One region of the Variovorax sp. V116 genome, then DNA from elsewhere that is predicted to be linked to it. Evidence: riboswitches for the same ligand, from Rfam matches in the RefSeq annotation. Region 1 holds a riboswitch; each other region holds the start of a gene.
What was found. Region 1 has a riboswitch for glycine ahead of gcvT (glycine cleavage system aminomethyltransferase GcvT). Riboswitches for the same ligand answer to the same signal wherever they lie in the genome.

Region 1 (4,273 bases):
GTGCCGCAGACGATGTCGGCGTCCCATTCGCCGGGCGGCGCGAGCAAGGTGAGCGCGAGCAGGTCGGCGGCCACGCAGAAGGCGGCGTCGCACTGGTGCGCATGGCCCGCGAGCGGACGCAGGTCGTGCACGTGGCCGGTGGTGGCGGGGTACTGCGCGAGCACGCCGAAGAATTCGCCGCTCACCATCAGGTGCGGCAGCGTCTCGGACACGGTGCTCACCTTCACCTCGATGCCCAGCGGCGCGGCGCGCGTCTTGATGACCTCGATGGTCTGCGGATGGCAGTCGCCCGACACCAGGAACACGTTGCTCTTGCTCTTGACGCTGCGCTTGGCGAGCGTCATCGCCTCGGCTGCCGCCGTGGCTTCGTCGAGCATCGAGGCATTGGCGATGGCCATGCCCGTGAGGTCGCACACCATGGTCTGGAAGTTGAGCAGCGCTTCCATGCGGCCCTGCGAAATCTCGGCCTGGTAGGGCGTGTAGGCCGTGTACCAGGCGGGGTTCTCGAGCACGTTGCGCAGGATGACGCCCGGCGTGTGCGTGCCGTAGTAGCCCTGGCCGATGAAGCTCCTGAAGACCTTGTTCTTTGCCGCGATCGCCTTGAGCTCGGCCAGTGCATCGGCCTCGGTGGCGGGCGCCGGCAGCCGCATCGGCTTGGCGCGGCGGATGGCTGCGGGCACGATGCCGTCGATGAGCTCGGCGCGCGTTTCCGAACCGATCACCGGCAGCATGCGCGCCTCGTCCGCCGCATCGATGCCGATGTGGCGGGCGAGAAACTCTTCGGCGTTCTCCAGTTGTTGCAAAGAGGGAAGGGCGGGAATCGGCATGGCGGTGAAGGCTCGGGATGAGGAAAAGGCGGCTTGCGAACTCGGCGGATCAGGACTCGGCAGCGAACTTGTCGTAGCTGGCCGCGTCGAGCAGCGCGTCGAGCTGCGCGGGCTCGCTGAGCTTGACCTTGAAGAACCAGCCGGCGGCCAGCGGGTCGGTGTTGGCGAGCGAGGGATCGGCGCGCAGGGCTTCGTTCACTTCGGTGATCTCGCCCGACACGGGCATGAACACATCGGCTGCGGCCTTGACCGATTCGACGACACCGGCCACCTCGCCCTGGGCAAAGGTCTTGCCGACTTCGGGCAGGTCGACAAAGACCACGTCGCCGAGCGCGTCCTGCGCATGCACGGTGATGCCGACGGTGGCTGCGCTGCCTTCGGCCGAGACCCATTCGTGGTCCTTGGTGTACTTGATGCTCATGGTGGAAAACTCCTCGTGGAAAAAAAGATGATCGGGGGCGCAGCGCCTAGCCGCGGTAGTAGCGCGTCGGCACGAAAGGCAGCGTCGAGACTTCCATCGGCACCGGCTTGCCGCGCACGATGGCCTGCACGCGCGTGCCGGGCTCGGAATACGCGGTGGCCACGTAGCCCATGGCGATCGGGCGGTCGGCCGTCGGGCCGAGCAGGCCGCTCGTGACAAAGCCGATGTCCTTGCCTTCGAAGGACTGCAGCACCGTGCCGTCGCGCACCGGAACGCGTTCCAGCGCCACGAGGCCGACGCGCTTGCGCTTCAGCGTGTCGTGGTCGGTGTGGCCCGCGGCGCCGGCCGTGGCGGCGGCGAGCTGGGCCAGCACCCGGGCCGCGCCCGGAAAGCCGCCTTCGCGCGCGCCGCCGGTGCGGCGCACCTTCTGGATCGCCCAGTTGAGCGAGGCCTCGACCGGCGTGGTGGTGGTGTCGATGTCGTTGCCGTAGAGGCACAGCCCCGCTTCCAGCCGCAGCGAATTGCGCGCGCCCAGGCCAATGGGCTCGACCTCGGGCTGGGCCAGCAGCAGGCGGGCCAGCGCCTCGGCATTCTGGCCGGCCACCGAGATCTCGAAGCCGTCTTCGCCGGTGTAGCCGCTGCGCGTGGCAAAGGCCGGAATGCCGCCGATCTGCACCGCGCCGCCGGTCATGAACACGAAGCGCTCGATGCCCGGCGACAGCCGCGCCAGCACCGCGGCCGCCTGCGGGCCCTGCAGCGCGAGCAGCGCGTGGTCGGGCATGGGCTGCACATCGCAGCGTGCGCCGATCTTCTGCTGGATGTGGGCGATGTCCGCCACCTTGCAGGCGCCGTTGACGATCACGAAGATCGAGCCGTGGCCTTCGTTGAAGAACATCAGGTCGTCGAGGATGCCGCCCTCGTCGTTCAGCAGCAGCCCGTAGCGCTGCTTGCCGGGCGCAAGGTCGATCACGTCGACCGGCATCAGGGTTTCAAAGGCGGCCGCGGCGTCCGGTCCGACCAGGCGCAGCTGGCCCATGTGCGAGATGTCGAACAGGCCGGCGGCGTTGCGCGTGTGCCTGTGCTCGGCCATGAGGCCGGCGGGGTATTGCACCGGCATCGAATAGCCTGCAAAGGGCACCATGCGGGCACCGAGCTCCACGTGCAGGCCGTACAGCGGGGTCTTCAGGAGTTGTTCGGCGGAAGAGGAATCGGAGGAAGCGGCCACGGGGCACTCCAAAGGGGCAGACGAATTCCATGGCGCGAGCCATGGGCCACCCCTGCTGTCCGCTTTACCTGAGAGATTCGCCCCACGATCGGGGTTTGCTCCTTCGGTGGGCCGGCGCATCGCGTCGATGCAAGCAACAGCCTCTCTCCAGCAAGGAAGCGCCGGCATGCGCCAACGCTGTGTCAGTCCTTTTGCCTGAGCGTTCGGGAAACCCCTGCGCCTTCGGCGGCCCCGGCTGGCGGGGCTCTCTCCTGACCATGGGAGTGTAGTGGATCGCGGGCGGCCGGTCTGCGGCTCAGTGCACGGTCTCGGCCGGCGGCAGCAGCCGGTCGATGCGCTCGCGCAGCGATTCGGCCCGCTCGGCGCCGGCGGTTTTCTCGACCTCGGTGAGCATCAGCGCGGCGATGGTCAGCATCGCGCCGCGGTCGCGCGCCTCGCGCAGGGCATCGCGCATCTGCAGCGCGAACTTGGGGTCGCGCCGCACGAACATGCGCTCGCAGATGTCGAACAGGAACATGCGCGTGGTGGCCAGGGAGCGCTTGCCGTCGAAGTTGTCGGCGGCGGTGGCGAGTTGGATCGGGTCGGCCGCGGGTACCGGGGCGGGCGGCTGGGCCGCGGCCTGCGCCGCCGCGGCAGCCACCGGCTGCGCGTCCTGCAGATAGCCCTGGCGCATCAGCGCCTGGATCGCCTGCTCGGCTTCGGTGCGGCTGGCGAACAGCGGGCTGAAATCGGTCAGCGAACGCCGGCCGTCTGCCATCAGCAGCAAGGCGCGCTCGCGCTGGCTCAGCGTGCGCTGGCGGCCCTGGAGTTCGTCGCGTGCCTTGTCGGTCTTGGTGGGAAACATGGCGCCACAGCTTTTGGGGATCGAGGGCTGAAGCATCGTTGCAAGCGGTGACATCTTCATGAAACGTTTGCCTTACAGCGCCCCGGCAGCGCAAAAAAAAAGCAGCCTGCGAACAGGCTGCCGTTTCTTCCTTGTTTTTCGCGCCGTCTCAGCTACTTGGCATACACCAGGTCGCGCAGCGCCAGCGATATCCACGGCACGTAGGTGATCACCAGCAGGCAGGCCAGGATCACGAGCACGAAGGGCACCAGGTACTTCACGATCCGGTCCAGCGAGATGCGCGCCACCGTGCAGGCCGCGAACAGGTTCACGCCGAAGGGCGGGGTGATCATGCCCAGGGCGAGGTTCACCACCATGATGAGCCCGAAGTGCACCGGGTCGATGCCGAAGTGCACCGCCACCGGCGCAAGGATGGGCGCGAGCACGATGATGGCCGCGCTGGTCTCGATGAACATGCCGATGATGAACAGCGCCGCGTTCACGCCCAGAAGGAACATCGCGGGCGACTTCAGCACTTCCTGCAGCCAGTGGCCGATGGCGTCGGGCACCCCCGCGCGCGTGATCAGGAACGCGAACAGGCCCGCGTTGGCGATGATGAACATGATCACCGCCGACGACAGCACCGACTTGCGCAGGATCACGTACAGGTCCTTGGGCTTGATCTCGCGGTAGATCACCACGCCCACCACCAGCGCATAGAACACCGCCACGGCCGAGGCTTCGGTCGGCGTGAAGATGCCGCCGTAGATGCCGCCCAGGATGATGACGGGCATCAGCAGCGCCCAGCCGGCCTGCCACAGCGCCTTGCCAAACGGCATGCGGCCGTCGCCGTCGTTTTTGCCCCAGCCCTTCCACTTGCAGAAGGCCCAGACGAACAGCATGAGCGCCAGGCTGATGAGAATGCCGGGGCCGAAGCCCGCGATGAACAGCTCGCCGATCGACACCTCGGCGCTCAC
Region 2 (4,273 bases), 2.5 Mb from region 1:
ATCCGGGAGGAACTCGAGCCCGAGGAGCAGACGCTGGCCACCGCACGCGCCGTCGCGGCCGGGGAGGCCGAAGCCGCGCCGCATCCGGCGCGCCGCATCGCGGGCGCGGTGTACGTGAGCTGCTCGGGACGCGGCGGGCCGCATTTCGGCGCGCCGGGCGCCGAGCTGCAGATCGTGCGGCATGCGCTGGGCGACGTGCCGCTGGTCGGCTTCTTCGCCGCAGGCGAGATCGCGCGCCACCACCTGTACGGCTACACCGGCGTGCTGACGGTGTTCACCAGCAAGGACTGAGTCTCGCCCTCTAGCATTCAGGCCGGCTGCAGTACGCGCGCTGCCGGCGCAGGCATGCCGGTGAACGCAAAGTCGACCTCGGGCGCGAGTCCGCTCACGATGTGCGCAATCGACTTGCCCGAGCCGCAGGCATGCGTCCAGCCGAGCGTGCCGTGGCCGGTGTTGAGGAACAGGTTCGGCAGTTTCGTCTTGCCGATCAGCGGCACGTTGCTTGGCGTCGCGGGGCGCAGGCCGGTCCAGAACTGGGCCTGCGTGGTGTCGCCGGCACCCGGAAAGAGCTCCTCGACGCGCCGCACGATCGCCTCGCAGCGCACGCGGTTCAGGTCGCGGTCGTAGCCGTTGAGCTCGGCCGTGCCGGCAATGCGCAGGCGGTCGCCGGAAGCCGAGGTGTAGCGCGAGAACACGAGCTTGAACTCGTCGTCGGTCAGCGAGACCTGGTGCGCCCTGGAGGCGTCCTTCACCGGCAGCGTCACCGAGTAGCCCTTGGCCGGATAGATCGGCAGCCGAATGCCCAGCGGCGCGGCAACGATCGGGCTCAGCGAACCCATCGCGAGCACGAAGGCGTCGCCGCGGATGCGCTGGAAGCGGCCTTCGCTGTCGGTGGCTTCGACATGGTCGATGCGGCCGCCGGTCTCGCGCAGCGCGGTCACCGTGTGGCTCATGAGGAACTTCACGCCCGCTGCGGCCGCGCGCTTTGCCAGCTCGCGTGCAAAAAGGTTCGCGTCGCCGGACTCGTCCTCCGCCGTGTAGGTGGCACCCGCCAGCTTCGGGCGGATGTGGGCGAGGGCGGGCTCGATCTTCACGGCTTCGTCGGCTGAGATCACCTGGCGTTCGCAACCCAATGCGCGCATCTGCTCGGCGGGCTGGAGGGCGCCGTCGAACTCCTTCTGCGTCGTGTAGAAGTGCAGGATGCCCTGCGTGCGCTGGTCGTATTGGAGGCCGGCGTCGGCGCGCAGCTGCTGCAGCACCTCGCGGCTGTAGGTGCCCAGGCGCACGATCTGCTCGATGTTGTGCCGGGTGCGCGCCGGCGTGCATTCGCGCAGGAACTGCAGGCCCCAGAGCCACTGGCGCATGTCGGCGCGGATGCGAAAGAGCAGCGGGGCGTCTTCCTTGCCGAGCCATTGCAGCACCTTGAGCGGCGCGCTCGGGTTGGCCCAGGGTTCGGCATGGCTGACGGAGATCTGCCCGCCGTTGGCAAAGCTGGTTTCGGCGGCCGGCGTGGCCTGCCGGTCGATCACGGTCACCTCGTGGCCGAGTTGCTGGAGGTAGTAAGCAGAAGTCACGCCGAGCAGGCCGGCGCCAAGAACGATCACACGCATTTCAAGTACCTTTGAAGATTGGCACTTGAACGGCGAACTTGGTGTGCTACTGATTCAATAGCAAGCAACCGGACGAACGCCGTCCAAGTTGCCGCTCCCCCTGTCCTTGGTACCTGAGAGATTCACCTGTTGCACCCTGCAACGGGTTTGCTCCTTCGGTGCATCACGCGAGGTGATGGCTCTCCAGACGGCTTGTCAGTTGATGCAGTACCTGCCACGCAACTCTTTGAAAGAACTTCAAGGAATCTGTGGGCCGACCTGAGCGTTTATGGGAGTTTGCGCCTTCGGTGGAGTAGTAATAAGTACTACCCTCTCTCCTGCAGTGAAACGATTGTAGGCGGGGACCGCAAAGCCGCCAACCATGAATTTTGACAATTCGGACCAATGGGATAATTGTCATTGATTCGAAACTTCGGGGAGACTCATGATCCTGGTAACCGGCGGCGCGGGCTTCATCGGCGCCAACTTCGTACTCGACTGGCTGGCGCAGAGCGACGAGCCTGTCGTGAACCTCGACAAGCTGACCTATGCCGGCAACCTCGAGACGCTCGCGTCTCTCAAGGGCGACCCGCGGCACATTTTCGTGCAGGGCGATATCGGCGACAGCGCACTGGTCGACCGCCTGCTGGCCGAGCACAAACCGCGCGCCATCGTGAACTTTGCCGCGGAATCGCACGTCGATCGCTCCATTCACGGCCCCGAAGACTTCGTGCAGACCAACGTGCTGGGCACCTTCCGCCTGCTCGAGTCCGTGCGCGGCCACTGGAGCGCGCTGCCGGCCGAGCAGAAAGCCGCCTTCCGCTTCCTGCACGTGTCGACCGACGAGGTCTACGGCTCGCTCTCCAAGACCGACCCCGCCTTCACCGAAGAAAACAAGTACGAGCCCAACAGTCCCTACTCGGCCAGCAAGGCCGCGAGCGACCACCTCGTGCGCGCCTGGCACCACACCTACGGCCTGCCGGTCGTCACCACCAACTGCTCCAACAACTACGGGCCGTTCCACTTCCCCGAGAAGCTCATCCCGCTGATGATCGTCAACGCCCTGGCCGGCAAGCCGCTGCCCGTGTATGGCGACGGCATGCAGGTGCGCGACTGGCTCTACGTGAAGGATCACTGCAGCGCCATCCGCCGCGTGCTCGAAGCCGGCCGGCTCGGCGAGACCTACAACGTCGGCGGCTGGAACGAGAAGCCCAACATCGAGATCGTCAACACCGTCTGCGCGCTGCTCGACGAACTGCGCCCGCGCGCCGACGGCAAGCCTTACAAAGAGCAGATCAGCTACGTCACCGACCGCCCCGGCCACGACCGCCGCTACGCCATCGATGCGCGCAAGCTCGAGCGCGAACTCGGCTGGAAGCCCGCCGAAACCTTCGACAGCGGCATCCGCAAGACCGTCGAGTGGTACCTGGCCCATGGCGAATGGGTGCGCAACGTGCAAAGCGGCGCTTACCGCGAATGGGTCGAGAAGCAATACGACGCCGCCCCCGCGGCCAAGGCTGCGGCATGAAGCTGCTGCTGCTGGGCAAGGGCGGCCAGGTCGGCTGGGAGCTGCAACGCAGCCTCGCGCCGCTGGGCGAGCTGGTTGCGCTCGACTTCGACAGCACAGACTTCAACGCCGACTTCAGCCGCCCCGAGCAACTGGCCGAAACGGTGCTGAAAGTGCGCCCCGACGTCATCGTCAATGCCGCGGCCCACACCGCCGTCGACAAGGCCGAGAGCGAGCCCGAGTTCGCGCGCAAGCTCAACGCCACCTCGCCCGGCGTGGTGGCCGAGGCCGCGCAGCAGATCGGCGCGCTCATGGTGCACTACTCCACCGACTACGTCTTCGACGGCAGCGGCAGCACGCCCTGGAAAGAAGACGACGCCACCGGCCCCCTCAGCGTGTACGGCCGCACCAAGCTCGAAGGCGAGCAACTGGTGGCCAGGCACTGCTCGAAGCACCTGATCTTCCGCACCAGCTGGGTCTATGCCGCGCGCGGCGGCAACTTTGCCAAGACCATGCTGCGCATCGCCAAGGAGCGCGATCGCCTGACCGTCATCAACGACCAGTTCGGCGCGCCCACCGGCGCCGAGCTGCTGGCCGACGTCACGGCGCATGCCATCCGCGCCACGCTGCAGGACCCGGCCAAGGCCGGCCTGTATCACGCGGTGGCCGGCGGCGAGACTACCTGGCACGGTTATGCGCGCTTCGTGATCGAGCAGGCCAAGGCGGCCGGCGTCGAACTCAAGGCCGGACCCGAAGCCGTCGACCCCGTGCCCACCAGCGCCTTCCCCACGCCCGCGACGCGCCCCGCCAACTCGCGCCTGGACACGCGCAAGCTGCAGACCACCTTCGGCCTGGTGCTGCCGCACTGGCAGCAGGGCGTGGCCCGCATGCTGCGCGAGACCCTTTGACAAGCGAAGCAAGCAAGCAAGAAGCGGAGAACACAACACAATGACCACGAAGACCACGCAACGCAAAGGCATCATCCTGGCCGGCGGCTCCGGCACCCGGCTGCACCCCGCCACGCTCGCGCTCAGCAAGCAGCTGCTGCCGGTGTACGACAAGCCGATGATCTACTACCCGCTCAGCACGTTGATGCTCGGCGGCATGCGCGACATCCTGATCATCAGCACGCCGCAGGACACGCCGCGCTTCCAGCAGCTGCTGGGCGATGGCAGCC
Region 3 (4,273 bases), on a different replicon from region 1:
GAGGTCCCAGAACAGGCCCGTCATCAGCTGCAGCGCCTCGCGTGCCACCGGTGCCAGCAGGTGCTCGTCGGGTGCGTGCTGCTGGCAGGCCGCGTAGCTGTGCGGCACCCACACGGTGGGCAGGCCCAGGATGTCGGCAAACACATCGTTGGGCAGGCTGCCGCCCAGGTTGGGCAGCAGCACGGGCTTCTTGCCGGTGCTCTGCTCGATGCTGGCCAGCGTGAAGCGCACCCAGGCGTTGTCCGGGTCCAGCCGGGTGGCGTGCATGACTTCGGGTTCGCTGACTTCGATGCCTTCGAAGCCATGCGTCGACAGGTGCTGCTGCACGACGTCGCGCAGCTGGCTCACGTCGGTGCCGACGACAAAGCGCATGTGCATGAAGGCCTGTGCTGTGGGCGGGATGGCGTTGACCGGGAAGTCCGGGTTGCCGGTCTTGTAGGCCAGCACTTCCAGTGTGTTCCAGGCAATCACCCGTTCGGCCGGAGTCAGGCCGGGCTCACCCCAGCCGGGGTCGACTTCCGGGTCGCCGGCGTCGCCACCAAAGCGCAGGCCTTGCAATGCGGCGCGTACGTTGGCCGGAATGGGCGGCGGGCGCAGGCCCTCGACGCGGATCACGCCATGGGCGTCCACCATGCTGGCAATGGCGTTGGCAAGCACCGTGCCGGGGTTGCGCAGCAGGCCGCCCCAGTTGCCGCTGTGGTGGCCGCCGCCGCCGCGCAGGTTCAGCGTCAGGCTGAAGTTCGCCACGCCGCGCGACCCCAGGAAGACGGTAGGCTGGTCTCGGCCTACGCGCGGGCCGTCGCTGGCGATCAGCACATCGGCGGCCAGCAGTTCCTGGTGCGCAGAGCAGAACGCGGCCAAGCCCGGCGAGCCGGTCTCTTCGCCGGTTTCCAGCAGCCACTTGATGTTGAAGCCCAGCTGCCCGCGCAGCCCCAGAACGGTGGCTAGCGCGGCGATGTTGATGCTGTGCTGGCCCTTGTTGTCCGCCGTGCCCCGTCCATAAAGGCGTTCACCGTCCACCGCCAGCGTCCACGGTCCCTGGCCGCAGGTCCAACTCTTGTCCTGACCGCGGATGACGTCGCCGTGGCCATACATCAGCACCGTGGGCAGGTCATCGCCTTCATGGCGGCTGGCCACCAGGAACGGGCCGTAAGCGGGCTCGGGGTTGGGGTGGATGCTGAAGCTGAAGCCCAGCCTGGCCAATGAAGGGCCGATCTCGTCCTGCAGGTAGGCGGCCAGCGCCGGTCCGGAATCAGCCTCCTGGCTGGCGGTGCGGAAGGCGACTCGTCGCGACAGGTCGCGCACGAAGTCGCCACTGTCGAAGTGATCGGCAGCGCGGCCCAGTGCGGCGTTGCGTGTCATGTGGCCTCCCGCATCGCAGTGGAGTTGACGCACTTTGCTAGGAAACGCATGAAGATACTTTCGTGTACGGACTGCTCAGAACGATATCGCGCCCCCAACCCGTGCAATAGGACAAATGCGCGCTCGAATTTGGATGATTGCGACGTCGTCGGATGCGACGGCGGAGTTTTCATCTTCTCACGGCTTCGAAATTCTATTAATTCCAACACATCCGGGAAAAATGCCATCCAATTTGATCCACCGCTATGAGCGCAATTTTGAGGCCTGAAGCCTAATTAATCGTTGACTGGCAGCGATGATCCTAATAAGCTTCGATTTAGCAGGAGAGCGGGCCGCGGAAGCGGCTCCACCGAAGGCGCAAACTCCCATAAACGCTCAGGTCGGCTCACGCGATGGGCCTGTACTGCATCAATTGTCAAAGCCGTCTGGAGAGCCATCACGCCATTGGAATGTGAGCGTGATGCACCGAAGGAGCAAACCCGCTGCGGGCGTAGCGGGTGAATCTCTCAGGTACCGAGGACAGGGGGAGCGGCAACTTGGACGCATGGTCCGGTTGCTTTCTTTTCGAGCTTCCGTTTCCATTTGCGTTCGAGCGCTGCAACCTCAAGGGTTCTCGAAATGCGTGTGATCGTTCTTGGCGCCGGCTTGCTCGGCGTGACCTCGGCTTACTACCTCCAGCAACTCGGCCACGAAGTGACCGTGATCGACCGGCAGGCCACGCCGGCGGCCGAAACCAGCTTTGCCAACGGCGGGCAGATCTCGGTGAGCCATGCCGAACCCTGGGCCAACCCCAGCGCACCGCTCAAGGTGCTCCAATGGCTGGGCAAGGAAGATGCGCCGCTGCTCTTTCGCATCCGCGCGGACATGCGCCAGTGGCTCTGGGGCCTTCAATTCCTGCGTGAATGCACCCCGGCGCGCACGCGCCACAACATCGAGCAGATCGTGCGCCTGGGCACCTACAGCCGCGACACGCTGCAGCAGCTGCGCGCCGACACCGGCCTCCAATACGACCAGCGCACTCAAGGCATCCTGCACTTCTACACGACGCAGAAAGAGTTCGACGGGGCCCTCGCGCCGGCCGAGCAGATGCGCGCCCTGGGTTGCGAGCGCCAAGTGATCTCGGCCGACGAGGCGGTGAGGATCGAGCCCGCGCTGGCCCACATCCGCCCCAAGCTGGCCGGCGCCACCTACACGGCCGAGGACGAATCGGGCGACGCCAACCGCTTCGCGCGCGAGCTGGTCGCACTGGCGAGGGCGGCGGGTGTGAAGTTCCTCATGAGCCACACCATCACTGCGCTGCGTGAAGCGGGCGGCTGCATCGACCATGTCGAAGCCACTGACGACGAAGGTCGCTTCCAGCGCATCCGCGGCGATGCCTTCGTGCTGGCGATGGGCTCGCTGAGCCCGATCGTTGCCGCGCCGCTGGGCATCCGGCTGCCGATCTATCCGGCCAAGGGCTATTCGGTGACCTTGCCGGTAAAAGACGCCTCGAAGGCGCACCAGGTCTCGCTGACCGACGACGAATACAAGCTCGTGTTCTCGCGCTACACCTCGCCGGGGGGCGAAGGGAGCGACCGCCTGCGCATCGCCGGCACGGCCGAGTTCAACGGCTACGACCGCGACCTGAACCGGCTGCGCTGCGAGGCCATCGTGCGGCGGGTCGAAGAGCTCTTCCCGGGTGCCGGCGACACCGCGCAGGCGCAGTTCTGGACCGGCCTGCGTCCGGCGACGCCGAGCAATGTGCCGCTGATCGGCAAGACGAAGCTGCCGAACCTGTATCTGAACACCGGCCACGGCACACTGGGCTGGACGCACGCCTGCGGCTCGGGCAAGTCGATCGCGCGCATCGTGAGCGGGCTTGCGCCTGAGGTGGATTTCGCGTTCACCGGGTTGAAGCATGGGACACGAGGCAAAGCATTGGTGTCGCCAGTAGTTGGTGGGCCATCTGCTTAGCGAGTTGCCATGGCCTGGCACCGAAGGGAAATTCAAACGAGGGCGCAGAGCGCCCTGGTCGGCGGTGGTATGAAGGATCGGCTGTGTCGATTTCTTCAACGCGCCGCATCCTTTATTCACCAGTTGATCGTTCGCTCGGGAACAATGGAAGAAGCAGCCTGGATGCAGCCACCCGATGTGTACTCAGGGCGTGCCGAGCCGCCGAACGAAGCACATCAACGCCGTCGGAGTTAAGTTAGTGCCACTCGTATCTGACCACTGGAGCAACGCATGATCGTCGAACGCATCTGGACCGGCAACGCCTATCGCAACTACAACTACCTGATTGTTTGCCCTGAGACCGGCGAGGCTCTCGCCATCGATCCCCTGGACCACCAGAAATGCCTGGCGGCCGCAAAGGACAAGGGCTGGCAGATCACGCAAATCCTCAATACTCACGAGCATCACGACCACACTGGCGGCAATGAGGCCGTCGTCGCGGCGACGGGCGCCAAGGTGATTGCGCACCACCGCTCGGGCTCTCGCATTGCTGGCATGGATCGCGGCGTGAAGGCCGGCGACGTGATCAAGGTCGGCAAGACCGTCGAGCTCGAATGCATGGACACGCCCGGCCACACGATGTGCCACATCTGCCTGCGCTCTCACACCGAGAGGCCGGCACTGTTCTCCGGCGACACGCTGTTCAACGCCGGCGCGGGCAACTGCCACAACGGCGGCAATGTGGAATCCATGTACACCACCTTCGTGGAGCAACTCGCCAAGCTGCCCGACGACACCCGCGTCTACCCGGGCCACGACTACATCGAAAACAATCTGCGTTTCACGCTCGCGCGCGAGCCCGACAACGCTGCCGCCAAGGCGCTGCTGCCCGGCGTGGCAGGGCATGACCCGGCCAAGGCCCGCGTCACGACGCTCCGCGAAGAGAAAGAGATCAACACCTTCCTGCGCCTGTCGAGCC

Region 2: linked by a shared signal. The riboswitch ahead of ACAM58_RS03985 (D-amino acid dehydrogenase) and the one ahead of gcvT (glycine cleavage system aminomethyltransferase GcvT) in region 1 are both predicted to bind glycine.
Region 3: linked by a shared signal. The riboswitch ahead of ACAM58_RS29080 (D-amino acid dehydrogenase) and the one ahead of gcvT (glycine cleavage system aminomethyltransferase GcvT) in region 1 are both predicted to bind glycine.

What each region holds. Positions count from the first base shown of each region.
Region 1 covers NZ_AP028661.1:3,347,110-3,351,382, reverse strand. Annotated here, with positions in the region: gene gcvP (aminomethyl-transferring glycine dehydrogenase) at 1-827, opposite strand, end outside; gene gcvH (glycine cleavage system protein GcvH) at 877-1,248, opposite strand; gene gcvT (glycine cleavage system aminomethyltransferase GcvT) at 1,295-2,473, opposite strand; glycine riboswitch at 2,519-2,634, opposite strand; glycine riboswitch at 2,647-2,737, opposite strand; gene ACAM58_RS15950 (hypothetical protein) at 2,769-3,317, opposite strand; gene ACAM58_RS15945 (TRAP transporter large permease) at 3,470-4,273, opposite strand, start outside.
Region 2 covers NZ_AP028661.1:863,219-867,491, forward strand. Annotated here, with positions in the region: gene ACAM58_RS03980 (FIST N-terminal domain-containing protein) at 1-291, shown strand, start outside; gene ACAM58_RS03985 (D-amino acid dehydrogenase) at 309-1,610, opposite strand; glycine riboswitch at 1,701-1,807, opposite strand; glycine riboswitch at 1,847-1,936, opposite strand; gene rfbB (dTDP-glucose 4,6-dehydratase) at 2,035-3,117, shown strand; gene rfbD (dTDP-4-dehydrorhamnose reductase) at 3,114-4,004, shown strand; gene rfbA (glucose-1-phosphate thymidylyltransferase RfbA) at 4,045-4,273, shown strand, end outside.
Region 3 covers NZ_AP028662.1:656,684-660,956, forward strand. Annotated here, with positions in the region: gene ACAM58_RS29075 (M20 family metallopeptidase) at 1-1,362, opposite strand, end outside; glycine riboswitch at 1,673-1,762, shown strand; glycine riboswitch at 1,778-1,895, shown strand; gene ACAM58_RS29080 (D-amino acid dehydrogenase) at 1,981-3,315, shown strand; gene ACAM58_RS29085 (hydroxyacylglutathione hydrolase) at 3,586-4,273, shown strand, end outside.